Regions from separate parts of the Cohnella herbarum genome, predicted to be linked through region 3. Evidence: predicted binding sites of a transcription regulator. Region 3 holds the regulator's gene; each other region holds the start of a gene.
What was found. Region 3 encodes LexA, which represses DNA repair genes until DNA is damaged. Its sites were predicted from a motif close to CGAACATATGTTCG; they were not measured.
Positions count from the first base shown of each region.

Region 1: the regulator LexA is predicted to act here: its motif matches at 3,056-3,069, upstream of HH215_RS27825 (type IA DNA topoisomerase).
Region 2: the regulator LexA is predicted to act here: its motif matches at 2,953-2,966, upstream of addB (helicase-exonuclease AddAB subunit AddB).

Region 1 covers NZ_CP051680.1:6,570,080-6,575,675, reverse strand. Annotated here, with positions in the region: gene HH215_RS27830 (AAA family ATPase) at 1-388, opposite strand, end outside; gene HH215_RS27825 (type IA DNA topoisomerase) at 688-3,012, opposite strand; gene HH215_RS27820 (sensor histidine kinase) at 3,412-4,797, opposite strand; gene HH215_RS27815 (response regulator transcription factor) at 4,794-5,477, opposite strand.
Region 2 covers NZ_CP051680.1:2,436,266-2,441,861, forward strand. Annotated here, with positions in the region: gene addB (helicase-exonuclease AddAB subunit AddB) at 1-2,842, opposite strand, end outside; gene HH215_RS11030 (hypothetical protein) at 3,052-3,273, opposite strand; gene HH215_RS11035 (class I SAM-dependent rRNA methyltransferase) at 3,403-4,794, opposite strand; gene HH215_RS11040 (Na/Pi cotransporter family protein) at 4,875-5,596, shown strand, end outside.
Region 3 covers NZ_CP051680.1:1,088,338-1,093,933, reverse strand. Annotated here, with positions in the region: gene HH215_RS04595 (hypothetical protein) at 1-361, opposite strand, end outside; gene HH215_RS04590 (DUF896 domain-containing protein) at 376-573, opposite strand; gene HH215_RS04585 (LysM peptidoglycan-binding domain-containing protein) at 705-866, opposite strand; gene lexA (transcriptional repressor LexA) at 1,268-1,891, shown strand; gene HH215_RS04575 (LTA synthase family protein) at 1,985-3,865, opposite strand; gene glnA (type I glutamate--ammonia ligase) at 3,998-5,326, opposite strand; gene HH215_RS04565 (MerR family transcriptional regulator) at 5,359-5,596, opposite strand, start outside.

The DNA of each region.
Region 1 (5,596 bases), 2.9 Mb from region 3:
ACCCGTACGCGCTCTGATAACGATCTCCCGGCATCTTCGCCAGCAGCTTCATGATAATGCTTTCCAGCAAGCCCGCGCTCTCCGGTCGTAGCTCGCTCAGAGTTTTCGGCACAATCGTTAGGTGGGCATACACCCAATCTTCGGCGGTGTCGGCTTGGAACGGCAGGCTCCCTGCAAGTATTTCATAGAAGATCATGCCTAGCGCATACAGGTCGCTACGTTGATCGGGAGCACGATTAATTCTGCCCGTTTGTTCGGGAGAGAGATAAGCGTAGTCCAATGTTCGATTGTTCGAAAGCTCAGCTAATCTCAGATCCGCTTGGAAGCAAACACCCGCAGGATTCAAATCCCCAATGACCGTCTCCCGCTTATGGATCGAATGTACCATTTTCGTTAGAGCTACTGCTATATGTAAAAAAGACGAAAGTTCCATGGGCGATTTGTTCAACAAGTCCTGTAGCCTAATTTTCTCTGTTTGTGAGATGTTAACCCATCCTTCGTGAGCCGCTTATATCTGCTCTTTCAGTTCTCTTCTTATTCTACCATTAATTTTCAAAGAGTTGACTACGGGTCACGCCGACTAAATGACAAGTTGGAATCTATTTTATTCAGGATTGATCTAACGAGATTTCAAAAAGCCTCCGACCCCGATAGCTTATTGGGGTTGGAGGCTTCTTACCGTATTTTCTATTCCCGCTCAAGTTCAAGCTCGCCCGTCACGGCATTCTTCAAGACGATCCGGGCTTCGTAAGTTTCTTCGCCGTCTTTGCCGCCGAATTTCAGCTTAGCCGTCTTGCCCTTCTCGATGAGCGCTTTGACCATCGTATCGGTTAACGTACGATCGAAGCTTTCTTTCCAGATGACGAAGCCGCAGCCCGTCTTGTAGTTGCTGCATCCGTAGCCTTTGCGCCCCATGAAAATATGGCCGCCGCAGCCGGGACTCGGGCAAATGCCGATCGTGCTCGGTTGTGCGGCGGACGCGGTAGACGAAGCTGACGAAGCAGATGAGCTCGTAGCTTTAGCTGCTCCAGCGCCGGAACTTCCTGCTTTCGCCGAACCCGAGTTGCTCCTCGTTTTCTTCGGAGCCGCTTCCCCGTCCGCCGCCTTCTTGCCTCGCGGAGCCTTGGCTGGAGGCTCCGGCCGCGCAAAAGCATTTTTAGCCGCCGGTCGCTGAACGTTAACCTTGTCAATAATTTGCCACGTGAACTTCTTCACGTTGCCCATGAAAGCGTCCGCCGAGGCTTGTCCGCGGGAAATCTCCGTGAGCCGCCGCTCCCATTGCCCGGTCATCTCCGGCGAAGTAAGCAGCTCGATTCCGGCTCCGCGAATGAGCTCGATGGCAGTACGCCCCTTCGGCGTAATGACGATCTTCTTCCCTTGCATGTCGATATACCCGACCTGCTTCAGCCGTTCGATCGTCGCCGCACGCGTAGCCGGAGTGCCCAGCCCGGAATCCTTCATCGCGTCGCGAAGCTCTTCGTCCTCGATCTGTTTGCCCGCGCTCTCCATGGCCTTCAGCAGCGTGCCTTCGGTGTAATGCTTCGGAGGCTGCGTTTCCTTCTCCTTCACCTCGACTTCGGCGCAGACGACCGGTTGCTGTGGATCGATCTCGAACGGAGCATCCGTCTCCTGTTCCTCGTCTTCCGCGGAACCCGCTCCGTCTTCCTTGTCTTTGCCTTTGTCTTTGCTGGCGGATTTCGGCGCGGCGTCGGCGCCGTAAATCACTTTCCATCCCAACGACAGTAATTGTTTAACCGTAGTCTTGAAGTTCTCCTTCTCTACATCGGTCATCACAGTGTGTACTTTATATTCGGCCGCAGGATAGAAATGGGACAAGAATCGTTTTACGATCAGATCATACAGCTTACGCTCGTCCGGACTGAGTCCTTGCGGTTTTTTCATCGTCGGCATGATCGCGTGATGATCTTCGACCTTAGTCGGATTGCACACGTTTTTGTTGCCCGTATGCACGAGCCTCTTATTCGCACCCTGTACGAAATCCCCATAGTCCGGCGAGCTTCGCATCGCATCCAGTATTTTGTGCATTTCCGGTATGTTCTGCTCGTTCACGTAGTTGGAGTTCGTACGCGGGTAAGAGATCACTTTATGTTTCTCATACAGAGCCTGCGCCACGTCTAACGTCTTCTTGGCCGAGAAACTGAATTTCCCATTCGCCTCCCGTTGAAGCAGAGTCAGATCGTACAGCTTCCAAGGATACTCTTTCGTATCCTTCACCTCGTAGCTGGCGATCGTCCCCGTCTTCCCTCTCACCTTAGCGGCGATCGCTTCGGCTTTGTCGGGATCTGTAAGCCGTTCTCCCTGCCAGATTCCTCTATAGTTAGTCGCCTGTTGCGAGAACAATCCCGTAATGTCGTAAAATTTCAAGGAATCGAACGCTTCGATCTGCTTCTGCCGATCATAGATCAACGCAAGCACCGGCGTCTGCACCCGACCGACGGACAGCAGCTCGTTATGCTTGGTCGTGAACGCGCGCGACCCGTTCATGCCAATAAGCCAATCCGCTTCGCTCCTCGCTCGGGCCGCCTGAGTCAGGTTGTCGTATTCCGTATTGTCCTTCAATTGATCGAAGCCTTTGCGAATCGTCTCCGCCGTAAGGTCGGAAATCCATAACCGCTTGACCGGCTGCCGCAAATGCAAATGCCTCACGATCAGCGAGAAAATATGCTGCCCCTCCCGCCCGGCATCGCAAGCGTTAACGAGCGCATCGCTCCGCGCCGCAAGGTCTTCGATCACCTGCAGCTGATCCTTCGTCCTCGGGTTCGGAAGCAGCTTAAACGCATCGGGAATAATCGGCAGATCGCCGAATCTCCACTTTTTATATTTGTCGTCGTACAAATCGGGCTCGGCTAGTCCGATAAGATGGCCGATCGCCCATGTAATGATGTAGTTTTCGCCCTCCAAGTACGAGCGCTTATTCTGTGCCTTCGGTTCAATGACGGCGGCAATGTTGCGGCCCATATCCGGTTTTTCCGCTATGACCAACGTCTTCAACAAGTGTCGTTCCTCTCCGATAAGAAATCATTTTTCGCTAAATCGATCAACCATTCGTTCTTTATTATACTACACTCCTCGATCGGAGAGGCAACAAAAGCCGAATAGAGGAGAGATTACGCCGGCTGTCGGCATGAGGGGTCATAGCGGAAATCTCTGCCGTTATTCAACTGGGGAGAGAGGTTTGGGGAGCCGGTAACGGAACGGATTTCCGCTATTTTGTCATCCCTACCACCGTTCGAGCAATTGGCGGGGAAATAGCGGAAATTCGTGCCGCTATACGTCGCGAGAGTGAGGTGTGGAGAGGAATAACGGAACGCTGAGCCTTTATACGACAACAATAACGTCAGCATCGAAGGATGGTAGATCGCGATCAGCAACAGGAGAATTAGATCGACCTTAGCGGGGGAAGCGGACGATAAAAGTCGATCCTTTACCCACTTCGCTGCGGACTTCGATCGTTCCTTGATGAAGCGCGATGATTTTACTGACGATGGATAACCCCAGACCGCTGCCCGAAGAGGATCTGCTTCTTACTTTGTCGGCCTTATGAAACCTTTCGAAAATAAGCTTAAGCTCCGATTCGGGTATGCCGATCCCGGAATCGCGGATTTCGACGACGATGCCATCCGCACCGTCGTCTCTGATCTCAACGCTGACCGTACCTCCGATCGGCGTAAAATAAATGCCGTTGGAGATCAGGTTGAGCCATACCTCGTAGAGCAGATGGGCATCCGCGGCAATCGATATTTCAGGCAATTCCAATTCGAGGTTCAGCCGCTTCTCCGACCATTGCCACTCCAGCATAATGATGATCTCGCGGATTTGTTCATCCAGGCGAAAGGTTGTCATTTGCAAGCGCTGGTCTTCCTTATCCAAAGCGGCGAGTTTAAGCAATTGTTTACTTAGAGAAGAAAGCCGCTTGCTCTCCTGCTCAATGATCGTCAAATAACGCTCGGATTGCTTGGCGTTCACCTGCTTGTCCAGCACGGCGCGGGCGAAACCCTGAATAGACGTCAGCGGCGTCTGAAATTCGTGCGAGACGTTCGCCACGAATTCTTGCCTCATCCGATCAAGCTGCCGGATCGATTCCGCCATTCGCGCGAAATGCTCCGCCAAATCCCCGAATTCGTCTTTCCGGTTACGGGACTTCTCCAATCCGACGTTGAAATCCCCTTTGCCGATCTGCTGAGTTGCCTTCTTCAGCACTTGCAGCGGCTTGACGATGAACCGGGTCAGAATGACGATCATGACGAGGCTAACGAGAAAAGTAAAACCGAGCAGAACGGCGACGATAATGCGAATTTCGCCGATCTGCTGCTCCAGATTAGGGCGAATGAAGAGAGCGTTCGATCCATCCTTCGTCGGCAGAGGAATTCCGACGGTGTTGCGAACGCTATTCTCGAATAAGGAAAAGATCTCTAAGCGATTGTTCTCTTCCTTCATGCCGTGGTAGATATCGCCGCTCAATACGGATTGAATTTCCTCATCGGTCAGCTTGCCGCGCTTAAACGCGCCTCCGAACATTTTCCCCCGCATGCTCTCGTCTACGGCGTAAATTTGAAAACCTAACGCGGCGATTCCCGTTAAATAAGTATCCAGATTCATTTCGGAATCTTGCCCGTATAACTCGCGGATACTTTGACCCATTTGCAGTATTTTATCCTCGTTGTTCGTCTTTGTTTTTTCCTGATAATACAGGCTCGTCAGCACGACTCCGATAATGCCGCTCACGAAAGCGACGGCCATGAACGTAAGGACGATACGAACATATAACGTCTTCATGGTTCTTCCCTCGCCTCGAGCTTGTATCCCAGTCCGCGAATCGTCGTAATGACGAAATCTCCCTGGCAGTCGGCGAACCTCTCTCGCAGCCGCTTGATATGGACGTCTACCGTTCGACTATCGCCATCGTAATCCGCTCCCCAGATCAATTGGATCAACTGTTCCCGGGTATAGATTCGCCCCGGCTGGCTAGCGAGCTGCGCCAGCAGTTCGAATTCGCGCAACGGGATCGTAATCGGCTCGTCGCCTAACCGGATCTCGTACCCTTTGCGATCAATGCTCACGTTGCCTAACCGGATCATTTCCGACGACACCATCCGATATCTTCGCAGCAACGCTTTGATACGGAATAGCAACTCCTTCGGCTCGAACGGCTTAACCATGTAATCATCCGTACCGGCCAAGTAACCTTGCTCCTTATCTTCAAGCTGTCCCTTCGCAGTCAGCATAATAACCGGAATATCGTAATGCTCCCGAATTTCGCGGCATAGCTCAAGCCCGTCTAATCCGGGCATCATCACGTCTACGATCGCCAAATGTACCTGCTCGCTCTCGCACAATCGAGAAGCTTGCGCGCCATCCTCGGCTTCGAGTACGACATACCCTTCTTTACTCAGTACTAGTTTAAGCAACTCTCTGATCGAAGGATCGTCATCCGCGACGACAATATGTATTCTCATGCCAGACCCTCCACCGCCGCAACGGCTTCCGTAAGATTTTGGCTTCAGTATATCATAGGATTCATTCCCCATGCCTCCGAGGGACCGCCCTCCTTTTCGAATTGCCCCTTTCAATGATG
Region 2 (5,596 bases), 1.3 Mb from region 3:
CCATCCAGCGTCCGCCGTCCAATTGCAGCGAAAGCGCCGGCAACAAGCCTTTAGGCCCGAAGCTCATCTCGAGTCCGACGGGCTTGAAAGCCGATAACGCGGCATGCTCTCCCAGGATGGCCGAAGCTTGCGTTACGATATCCCGAAGCTTGCGCGCCATCACCTGATGACGGTGGGAAGATAATAAGATTTGCGATTGAACGCGAGGCAGTAGCTTGTCCACCGCGGCGGCCGCTTCGATCTGCCAACGCATGGCATCCATCCCGGCCGGTCCTTCCGCGAACAGCTTCTCGGTCGTCTGGCGTAGCGCCGCATGGAACAATTGCCCGATGTCGGGCGAATCCACCTTGAACAAGCGCCGTTCTTGCAGCCGCAAGCCATGTACGGCGAAATGTTGGAACGGACAAGCGATGAACCGCTCCATCCGCGACACGCTCGCCAATAGACGATCCCCGTACAGCAATCGGCTCGTCTCCGGAGTCAGCGGCTCCTCCACGTTCGAGTAATTCAACGAGGCGACCAGGGAGGAAAGCCTCACGTTCCAATCTTCCCGATCCCTTAACCAATCGTATACCGACCACCAGCCCGCGGAAATTCTTTCTCCCTGCCGCCAGCCGCGAAGTCTCGTCAACAAATGGGTCAAAGCCCTTCCCGGATGAGCCGCGTACTCCAACTGCTCCGCTTCCGTTTGCGTTTCCAGCGGCTCCGCGGCGACCGAGCGAATCGGAATGCCCGGAAACCGGCTCCTCAGCTTGCCGATCCACTCCGACGGAAGCAAACCTTGGCCTTCATCGTCTGCTTGCGGATAACTAACCCATAGATGCTGGGAAGCGGTCGTAAACGTCAAATAGGCCAAAAACGCCTCGTCCAATAGCCTTCTGCGCGCTCCCGGCGCTAGCGATAAACCCGTGACGGCTAATCTGTCGCGTTCCTCTTCCGCGAACAAGCCGTTCTCGGATATCCGCATCGGAAGCACCCCGTCGTTCGCGCCGAGCAAATAGACGATCCGAACGCGATCGGATCGGGTTCTCTCCGGGCTGCCGATCAAGACGCCGTCAAGCGACGGCGGAACCGCTCCCAGCTTTAATTCTTCTAAGCCTGAATCCACCATACCCGCGAACAATTGAATATCCGCGGAGTTATCCCCCATCAACTCTACCAATTGATCTAGCAGATTGATCATTCCATCCCATAACGGGCGATGAACGGCCATGCGACCCGGTTTCCCCGTCGCTCCGTCCTCTCTGCTCCATTGTTCCAACATGTCCGCCGCTCCGGTTTGCTCTAAAAACCCGTATAAGCTCTCGCACAGCTCTCTGATCGTTTTTGCGGACTTCATACCTTCTTCTAGCGCCAATAACGACTTCAGCAGCGCATCCCTTACGTCGAGCAATCCTCGCATCGCTTCCTCGGCATCCATAATGGATGTTTCATCCTCTAGATCTCCCCTGAACAACGGGAACCAGGCTTGTGCCGAATGCCAGCGCCAGCCGTCGATTCCCGCGGCCAGCGCGTAGTTCTCCAAGCGGTCGATTTCGTCCCGCGAGACGCGTCGGTCAGGCGTTCCCAGCAAATCCGTCTTGGCGCAGCGAAATACGGCTTCGGCTTTCCATCCGCCGGCGACGCATTCGAGCGCGGAACGCACGAATTCTACTAGAGGATGGTGGGATACGGATGCCTTGCCGTCCAAATAATACGGAATGCCATAGTCGCCGAATACGGTGGCTAATAAATCCGCGTAATCGTCCATTTTACGGACGAATAGAGCCATATCTCTCCACCGGTTCCCATTTTCTCTCACCCGATACAGCATGTCCCGGGCAACGGCTTCGGCTTCCGCCCTGCGGTTGGCCGCCGCGTAAAGATGTAACCCGCAGCCGGGATGCTCCGGCGCCAAGAACGCGGATTCTCCCGTCCACTTCTTGCGATTTCCCCAATTCCGTTCCAAGAAAGCAAGCATCGGGTTGTTCCGAAAACGCGGCGAGACTTCAGGATCAAGGACGACCGGCGGCTCCATATGCACGCCGGACGCCTGCGCCAGCTCGCACAATTGCGCCGACGTCTCCGCCGTAGGATGGAACAGATCAAGCTCGTCCGGCCTTTCTGTGGCGTGATAAGGCCGATCTAGGCACAGGTTAACGCTAACCTTATCCGCTTTTCGCAATAGAGCTTCGATAACCGCGTACTCGCTCGGCGTAAAGCCATGAAATCCGTCTAGCCAAATTTCCGCGCCATTGAGGAAAGTCGATCCCGCGGCGCCCCTCGCAAGCCAACCCAGCATGTCCTCTCCGTCCAACCAATGACCGACCAATTGTTGCTCCATGTCGGTATAGATCATTGACAGATCGTGAAGCTTGTCCGCTAGCAGAGCCGACTCTTTCGTCGCCGCTACCCGTTCGGCCGTCGCCGTCGCTTGCTTCGATAATTTATCGCTGCCGATTCCGTATCTTTTCATTTCCGTCAACAAGTCGTTGATTCGCGTAATTAAGCCCGATTCGGTTTTCCCTCCGCGAAACAATCTTAAGCTTTCCCTGCGGGCTTCCAGCACCTTATGTAAAAGCATCGCTTTACCGTTATCGTGTATCGGAACGACGGCTGAGCCGCCCGTTTCCTGCATCACCCGAAAGGCGAGCCTGCGGAAACTGAGTACTTGGGCCCGAAGAAACCCGGGTAATCCCGGCGTCGTCACCATCGCGTATTCCATCTGGAAAGTCGCTTGCTCCGGCACGAGCAATATTAGCGGAGTTCCCAACGGATCGCTCTGCAGCTTACTCCGTATCTCATTCAATATCAGCTGCGTCTTTCCGCTACCCGAACGACCCGTTATTAGCCGAAGCGACATGCGTCAACCCTCCAAATCAATTCCGATATCCTGATCAAATCTAGATGCCGCTTATTGCGTGACATTCGCGACAACCTTCTTCGACCATTGTACCATAGGCACCCTAAAGGCGCACAGGCGTTCGCGAAATTGTCATTTACCGCCGACAATCCGACCGCATAAGAAAAACGCCGGATTTCCCCGGCGTTCGAATCGTTTTCGCTGCTTGATTATGAGATATTCATATACCACTTCGTGCCGTCCTCGTATTTGAAAATCGCGGCATCCGACCACAACTCGATATAACTGACTTTTTTCCAACGGCGGCGGAACTCCAGGTCGTCCGCCATAGCTCTCATTCGATTGTTAAACCGACTGCGGCTACTCAGGGCTTTAGCCCTATTTTCCAATGGCACCGCGCGTTTGCCGAACAAAATCACTTCATGCACCATGATGCTACCTCCCGTTTCCTTGCCTATAGATTAAACATAATCCAGAGGCGTTAGAAATGTTCCCTAAACGGGATGAAAACATCCTTCGATTTGCTAACAATTTCTTAACAAATTGTCCGCGCCTTGAAATTACAGCTCTTTGCGGCTTCGCACCTCGAATATTCCGAATTTCAAATAGTGTCCTTCTTCAACGCCGGCAAGCTGAGGATGATCCTTGCCCGCGCCGCGCCATTCGATCCGGCGAATGATCTTGCCCGCGTCTTTGGCCGCGTCCTGGATCGTTTCCAGGAACAGCTCCGGCCTCACATGATATGAACAGCTAGCCGTCACCAGATAGCCCCCTTCGTTAAGCAGCTTCATCGCTTGAAGGTTAATGTCCTTATATCCGCGGCAAGCTCCTTCGACTGCCCGTTTCGTCTTGGCGAAGGCCGGAGGATCGAGAATGATGACGTCCCAAGTCCTTCCTTCGGATGCAAGAGGCTTGGAAGTATCCACTTTTACGCCTGCTGCCTTGGCGTTCGCTCTCGTTTGACGCTCGTCCCGTCCTGCTACTTGTTGTCGTAAATACTCGAAAGCGTCCGCGGCCACGAATTCCACGCGATCCGAGAACCCGTTAATTTCTACGTTATGCCGAGCGGTTTGCAGCGCGTGCTCGGAAATGTCGAGGCAGGTGACTTTCTTGGCTCCGTAGTCGCAGGCATGCAGCGTAAAACTTCCCGTATGGGCGAAACATTCCAGTACGGTAGCCCCATCCCAATAAGGGAACGTGACGACGCTCCCCTTCTCGTTTATCGGAACCGTCCGAAGGCCTCCATTCTCCGTTACTTGCTCCACCAATTTAATACCACTCCGAGCGCCCCAACCTTTCACCAAAGGCTTAATCGAAGCCCGGTTCTCTCGCTGATCGAAAAAATAGCCCGTTTTCTGGCCGCCCTCGATATCGACCTGAACTTTTAACCCGTTTTCTAAGATTTCCACGAGTCTCGGGCATTCCCCGTACAAGACGCCGGTTGTTTCTTCTAGACCCTCTAACGTGCGAACGCCTACGTCGCTTCTCTCGTAAATGCCGCGAGGCGCGAACACATCGACCAATGCCGGAAGCCAAGCTTCTTTCGCGACGTCCATGCCCAGCGTAAGCACTTGAACAACCAGAACGTCGTTAAACCGATCGACGACTAGCCCCGGCAGAAAGTCGGCTTCCCCGTAAACAAGGCGACAAGAAGTTTCTTCGCCAAGAAAACGATAACGATGATCCTTCGCGCGCTCGAAACGTTTTCGGAAGAAATCTTCGTCCATCGCTTCCAACGGCCCGTAAGCTACGATACGAACCGTGATCTGCGAAGCCGGGTTCCAATAGCCGGTGCCAAGCAATTGTCCGCGATGATCCTTCACCTCGACTAATTGACCCGGCTTCGCTTCGCCTTCCATCTTGGCTATCTCGTTCGCATAAATCCAAGGATGTCCTTCCTCAAGACGCTGACGTCTCCCTTTATTTAACCATACTGCGGCTTGACTGCTCATTAACCTTCCACTCCTTATCGATTCCATATCCGATCATAAACTTGTCCTGTTTTCGCATAGTGTTAAATGGGGGTGCGAATATGATTGCCAGCTTCATAATCCCGTCTTTACTCGGGTTCGCGTTATTACTGTCCGGTATGAAGGTCATGGAAACCTCGTTGCAACGTTGGGCGGGACGCAAGCTGACTACCTGGGTGTCCCGTTCGACTTCGACGCCGCTCCGAGGTTTTGCCGTCGGAACCGCCGCCTCCGCTCTGCTCCAGAGCAGCACGGCCGTAACCGTCCTAACGATCGGCTTCGTGAACGCGGGCTGGCTCTCCCTCTCCCGAAGCTTCGGCATTATCCTCGGAACCAACGTAGGAACTTGTCTCACGACGGAGCTGATGAGCTTGGAGCTTCATCGTTTCGGAATGGCTATTCTTGCCATAAGCGCTGCCGGTTGGCTTGCGACTTATATGATGAACGAAATGAGAAGTCCGGATTCCGATCCCCGAATCGGAATGGCGTTGCGTTATGTATCCGTCGCTTTGGGAGGCTTCGGGTTGCTTCTCCTCGGCTTTAAACTGCTCCAAGGGATGGGACCGGCCCTGCGGACCAACGGCATGTTCGAGACATTGATGCAACATACGAACGAGAACTTAATCTGGGGCGTCCTAGGCGGTGCGGCGCTTACCGCTCTCGTCCATTCCAGCGCCGCGGTCATCGCCATGTGCATGGGTCTGGCTGCCACTGGAGCGATCTCGCCCGAAGCCGGGATAGCGATCGTCCTTGGCGCCAACATCGGTACATGCTTTACCGGGTT
Region 3 (5,596 bases):
TTTTGCGGATTTCCGTAGGACGCAAGGTTTTGTAGCCGGTAAATTTACGGGTCTCCAGCGTATCGCGCGATACTGCCAAATACGGACGGCGAAAATAATAGAAAATACCAAGAACGATGTAACAGCTGACCGTCACCCAGAACAGCGTCGGATCTTGCATGAAATTATCCGACCAAGGCTGCGCCAGCGTAATATAAACGATAATCAGCATCAACAACAAGATCGGAACGATATAGTTCCGTCCTTGAAATCTGTCGATTTGAGGAGTTTTGGCGCCGATCCCCTTCTTGCCTTCTTTTCTGCGACGCTTGTTGATGACTTTAGAATTTTTCTCTACCATCCGTTCCCATGAGCGGGACATAAACTTCCTCCTTATTAATGCTTAATTGTAGGTTCGCTCGACTCGTCAACGATTTCGATGCGATCAAGCTCTTGACGGAAATTTTGCTTAAATATTGAAATATATTGCCGACGGAGTTGATCGCGTTCTGCAAGCTCGCTCTCATTTAAGCCCTCGGTTTTATTTTTACGTGAGAGTTCGTTAATTCTGTTAATAATTTTGTCCATTTCCATAGTCCTTACACACCCCTTTCATCACCTACTCTACTTTGCCACTTTCGCCGATAGATTGTCAAGAAGAGCAGAACGACAAAAAAAGACCGAAAATGCCCGGTCTGGAAGTGATGTAAAATAAAGGCTAAAGCCTAAGGTAGAATATCCGCTGGAATAATCAGTGCTTGACCGACCTTCACTTCCGAGGAAGTCAATCGATTCCTCTGAGTGATATCATGTACGGCTTGACGGGTATCTAAGGAATCCTTCATATGAAGCTTCGCAATATGCCAAAGCGTGTCCCCGCTGTCCACGGAGACAACAATCTCCTCCGCTGTTGCAGGCTTAACTTCATTAGAGGAAGCGGATGTATGGATAAGCGTAAAGCCGCTAAAAAGAATCAGAAAAGCGAGTAAGAAAAACAATGACCTCGCGAACTTCCAGCTACGAATAGAAGCAGCACGCGATCTAACAGAACGCCCCGACGAATAAGGAGCAGGTTTATGTATTGCCGAAACCGATGATGATCCGACTGCAACCCATGAATGCACCATAATCTTCACCCCAAACATTTGTTCTGGTGTTATCGTAACACGAACGTATGTTCATGTCAAACAATTTTTGGAACATTTGTTCTGAGGAACGAATGTTTGTGCGAACTCGGGTTCTGTGTTATAATTTGTCATCATGATCTAATACATAGGGAGGGCTCGGCGTGTCCAAGATGTCCAATCGCCAGAATTCCATACTCGAATTCATCAAGAATGAAGTCAGGGAGAAAGGGTATCCCCCTTCCGTTCGCGAGATCGGAGAAGCCGTAGGGCTCGCTTCCAGTTCCACCGTCCACGGTCATTTGGATCGCTTGGAGAAGAAAGGCTTGATTAGGCGCGACCCCACTAAACCTCGGGCAATCGAGATTCTCGGGGACGAGGACGACTCGGTGTACGGAATTTCTTCGTCCGTTCGCCAGATTCCCCTCCTTGGTAAAGTAACGGCGGGCGTTCCGATCACGGCCACGGAGAACATCGAAGAATATTATCCGTTGCCCGTGACCATGGTCGGCGATCAGCCCGTATTCATGCTCTCCGTAATGGGAGACAGTATGATCGAAGCCGGTATCCATAACGGCGATTACGTTATCGTGCGTCAACAACCGACGGCGATGAACGGAGATATCGTCGTGGCGATGACGGACGAGAACGAGGCTACGGTCAAGACCTTCTACAAAGAACGGGATCATATCCGTCTCCAACCGGAGAATTCCAGCATGCAGCCGTTACGTCTAACGAACGTCAGCATCCTGGGCAAGGTAATCGGATTAATTCGCTCCTTCATGTAAACGTAAGATTAATAAGGGCACAACGAACAAGAGCTGCAGGGTTGGCCGGAATTCCGACCTCCATGCAACTCTTGTTTTATTACTATCGCGCGCCTACTTTGCCGGTTCTTCATCAGCGTTCTCCAGCGCGGGAAGTTGAATAACGTAACTATCCGACATATGAAGAAGATCTAACGCCGTGTTATACTCTTTCTCCGACAGTTTGCCTCCCGTTCCCGAATTCGGATTTAACGAATAGGTCGTTCCGTCGTCGTAAGCGATTCCCGGGATGAAAAGGACTTCCCCGTTTATTACCGAGCCCGATGGCAGATAATAACGTTCAGGCAATAAGTTAACCCTGTTATTCAGTAAATCTTGACCGAAATGGATTTGATTCTCCAAGGAAACCCCTAACAAATTCGCGATGGTCGGAAGAACGTCCACCTGTCCGCCCGTTTGCGTAAATTCGACAGGCTGAGTTTTGCCGGGCGCCGCGATCACTAACGGGATATTAATCATATCCGTATAGCCGTATGGGTGTCCGTATATTTCTTCCATCAGTTCCTTATCGTCATCATCCAACGAATACATCGGCAATCCAAGATGATCTCCATATACGACGATCAAGCTGTTGTCCCATATTCCCGATGCTTTCAGTTCATCAATGAATTGACCCAGAGCATAGTCCGCATAGCTTTGCGAACGGATGTAATCGCCTACGAACGTTCCTTCATATCGCTCCGGGAGTTCGATTCGATCTTTTTCCTCCGGCGTCGTAAACGGGTGATGCGCCGTCATCGAAATCACGTGAGCGTAGAACGGATTGCCCGACTGAGACATTTTGTCCAGCTCGGCCGCCGTTTTCTCGTATAACACCTCGTCCGATGACCCGAAGAACACGGAGTCTTCCGTACCGAAGAAACTTTTGTCGTAATACCTGTCAAAGCCTAACGCTTTGTACAACTCTCCCCGATTCCAGAACTCGACCACGTTCGTATGGAAAGTCGCGGTGTCGTATCCTTGGTCTTTCAATAACTTCGGAAGACTCGGCAATTGTCTGTCTACGTACTTCATCGTAGCCGCTCCGCTCGGGGGAATGTAAGTCGACGTATTGACGACATACTCCGCATCCGAGGTGTTTCCTTGACCGACTTGCTGATAAAATTTCGAGAAGTACATGTTTTCTTTAGCCAGTCGATTGAGAACCGGCGTAACTTCCTGCCCGTCCAACTTTAACCCGACCAGAAAGTTCTGGAACGACTCCAACTGAATGACGATGACGTTACGTCCATTCGCCAACCCTTCGTACGCTTTAACCCCATTCGCTCCCTCAACGGAAGTGACCCCTTTTAACCGATTGATCGATAGTTGGTTGATCTCTTCTTGTTCCAGCGGTTCCGGTTCTTTGTCGCCGATGAGCGTATAAGCCTCGTAATTCAGTATGCCCATGACTTCGGCTTTCTTGATTTCGTTCATGCTTGCCCGGTTAGGGACAACGTTAAACAAACATACGGCGAGAGAAATCACGAACAACGCCAAATATACTTTGCGGTTGCTCCGTACGGCCGTGCTGCTTTTCCATACTTTAGCCGCCTTGCGACGAAACAATACATACGCCAGTACGAGCACGTCGGTAAAAATAAGCAAATATTGCGGGTCCAACAGCGAAATCACGCTATTGCTAACCGCAGTAACTTGATTCACTTGTTCCAATGCATGATAAGTGGCTATAACGCCATAATATTTGTAATACATGATGACCGAGAAAAATAATAGTGTCAGCAGTAGATTAACTAAAACATAGATTGCTAGCTTTCTTTTGGTCGCGAACCATTCGATCATACAAAAGACAAGCCACATAAACGGGAGTTCCGTTGCTATCGTAGCCCAAGACGGACCGCTCTCGAACACGACCATCCAAGCGAGTTGACTCTTAATCAGTAAAATGATCGAGAACAGAACAAAAGGTTTTCGGTATAACTGCGTTAAATCCATAGTACCTCCCCCTTTCCTCAATCACTTATTATGTAATCCATTTTTCGATTAGTCAAACATGAACAACCGAAAAAAACGGCACTGTATACGCCGTTTAAGCGAATACAATGCCGTTTATCTGTAACTCTCAGCTTAATACATCGTCAAGTACTGATCGCGTTCCCACTGGTGGACTTGCGTACGGTACATATCCCACTCGATTTCTTTCAGCTCGTAGAAATGGCTTAGAGCGTGATCGCCTAACGCTTCGCAAATGATGTCATCGCGCAGCAGTTCGGCCAACGCTTCCTTCAGGTTGATCGGAAGACTAGGAATACCGGCGTCCTGACGCTCTTCTTCGCTCATCACGTAGATGTTGCGGTCTACCGGAGCAGGAATCGACATCTTGTTGTTAATTCCGTCCAAACCGGCTTTCAGCATGACCGCTAGCGCCAAGTAAGGGTTAGCGGCCGGATCCGGGTTACGAACTTCGATGCGCGTGCTAAGACCGCGGGAAGCCGGAATCCGAATCATGGGACTGCGGTTGCTGGCGGACCATGCGACGTAACATGGAGCTTCATAGCCGGGAACAAGACGCTTATACGAATTGACGGTCGGATTCGTGATCGCCGCGATACCGCGGGCGTGACGAAGCACCCCTGCCATGTATTGACGGGCAATGCTGCTTAATCCGAGTTTGTCGTTCGCATCGAAGAACGCGTTCTCGTCGCCGCGGAACAACGATTGGTGGCAGTGCATGCCGGAACCGTTCATGCCGAACAACGGCTTAGGCATGAATGTCGCGTGCAAACCATGCTGGCGCGCGATCGTCTTCACGACGAGTTTGAACGTTTGAATTTGATCCGCCGCTTTAATGGCTGGGGCGTATTTAAAGTCGATTTCATGTTGACCCGGAGCGACCTCGTGGTGGGAAGCCTCGATTTCGAAGCCCATTTCCTCGAGCATCAGAACGATATCGCGACGGCAGTTCTCGCCTAAATCCGTCGGCGCTAGATCGAAGTATCCGCCTTGGTCGTTAAGTTCCATCGTCGGGTTGCCTTTGTCATCGGTTTGGAATAGGAAAAATTCCGGCTCGGGACCGACGTTCATCGTCGAGAATCCCATATCTTCGGCTTCTTGAAGCGCGCGCTTCAGAATACCGCGCGGATCGCCCGCGAACGGCGTGCCGTCCGGCATGTAGATATCGCAGATCAGACGGGCGACTTTGTTCTCGGTTACCCAAGGGAACACGACCCATGTGCTAAGATCCGGATACAAATACATATCGGACTCTTCGATGCGAACGTAACCTTCGATCGAAGAACCGTCGAACATCATTTTGTTATCGAGCGCCTTCTCCAACTGGCTGAAGGGTATTTCCAAGTTTTTGATCGAACCGAGCAAGTCGGTAAATTGCAAACGAATGAAACGAACGTTCTGTTCTTTGGCAATCCGGGTAATGTCCTCGCGTGTATAGTTCATGACAACCTCCTAGGATGCTTCATTTATCGTTTTTATTTGTTTTTGAAGAAACGGGAAAGCTCGCCTTGAATCAATGACACCTGACCGGGTCTCTTGCCGGTCATCAGCTGTTGCTTGAGCATCCGGTGAAGCTGGGAATCGCTCATCTCGCGGCGCTTGACTTCCGACACCTCGTTGATGATCGTTCCGTCGTTCTCGTCCTGACCGACAGGATTCATGACTTGTTTAATCCCTGCGATATTTACGCCCTTCTCGATCAACGACTTGATT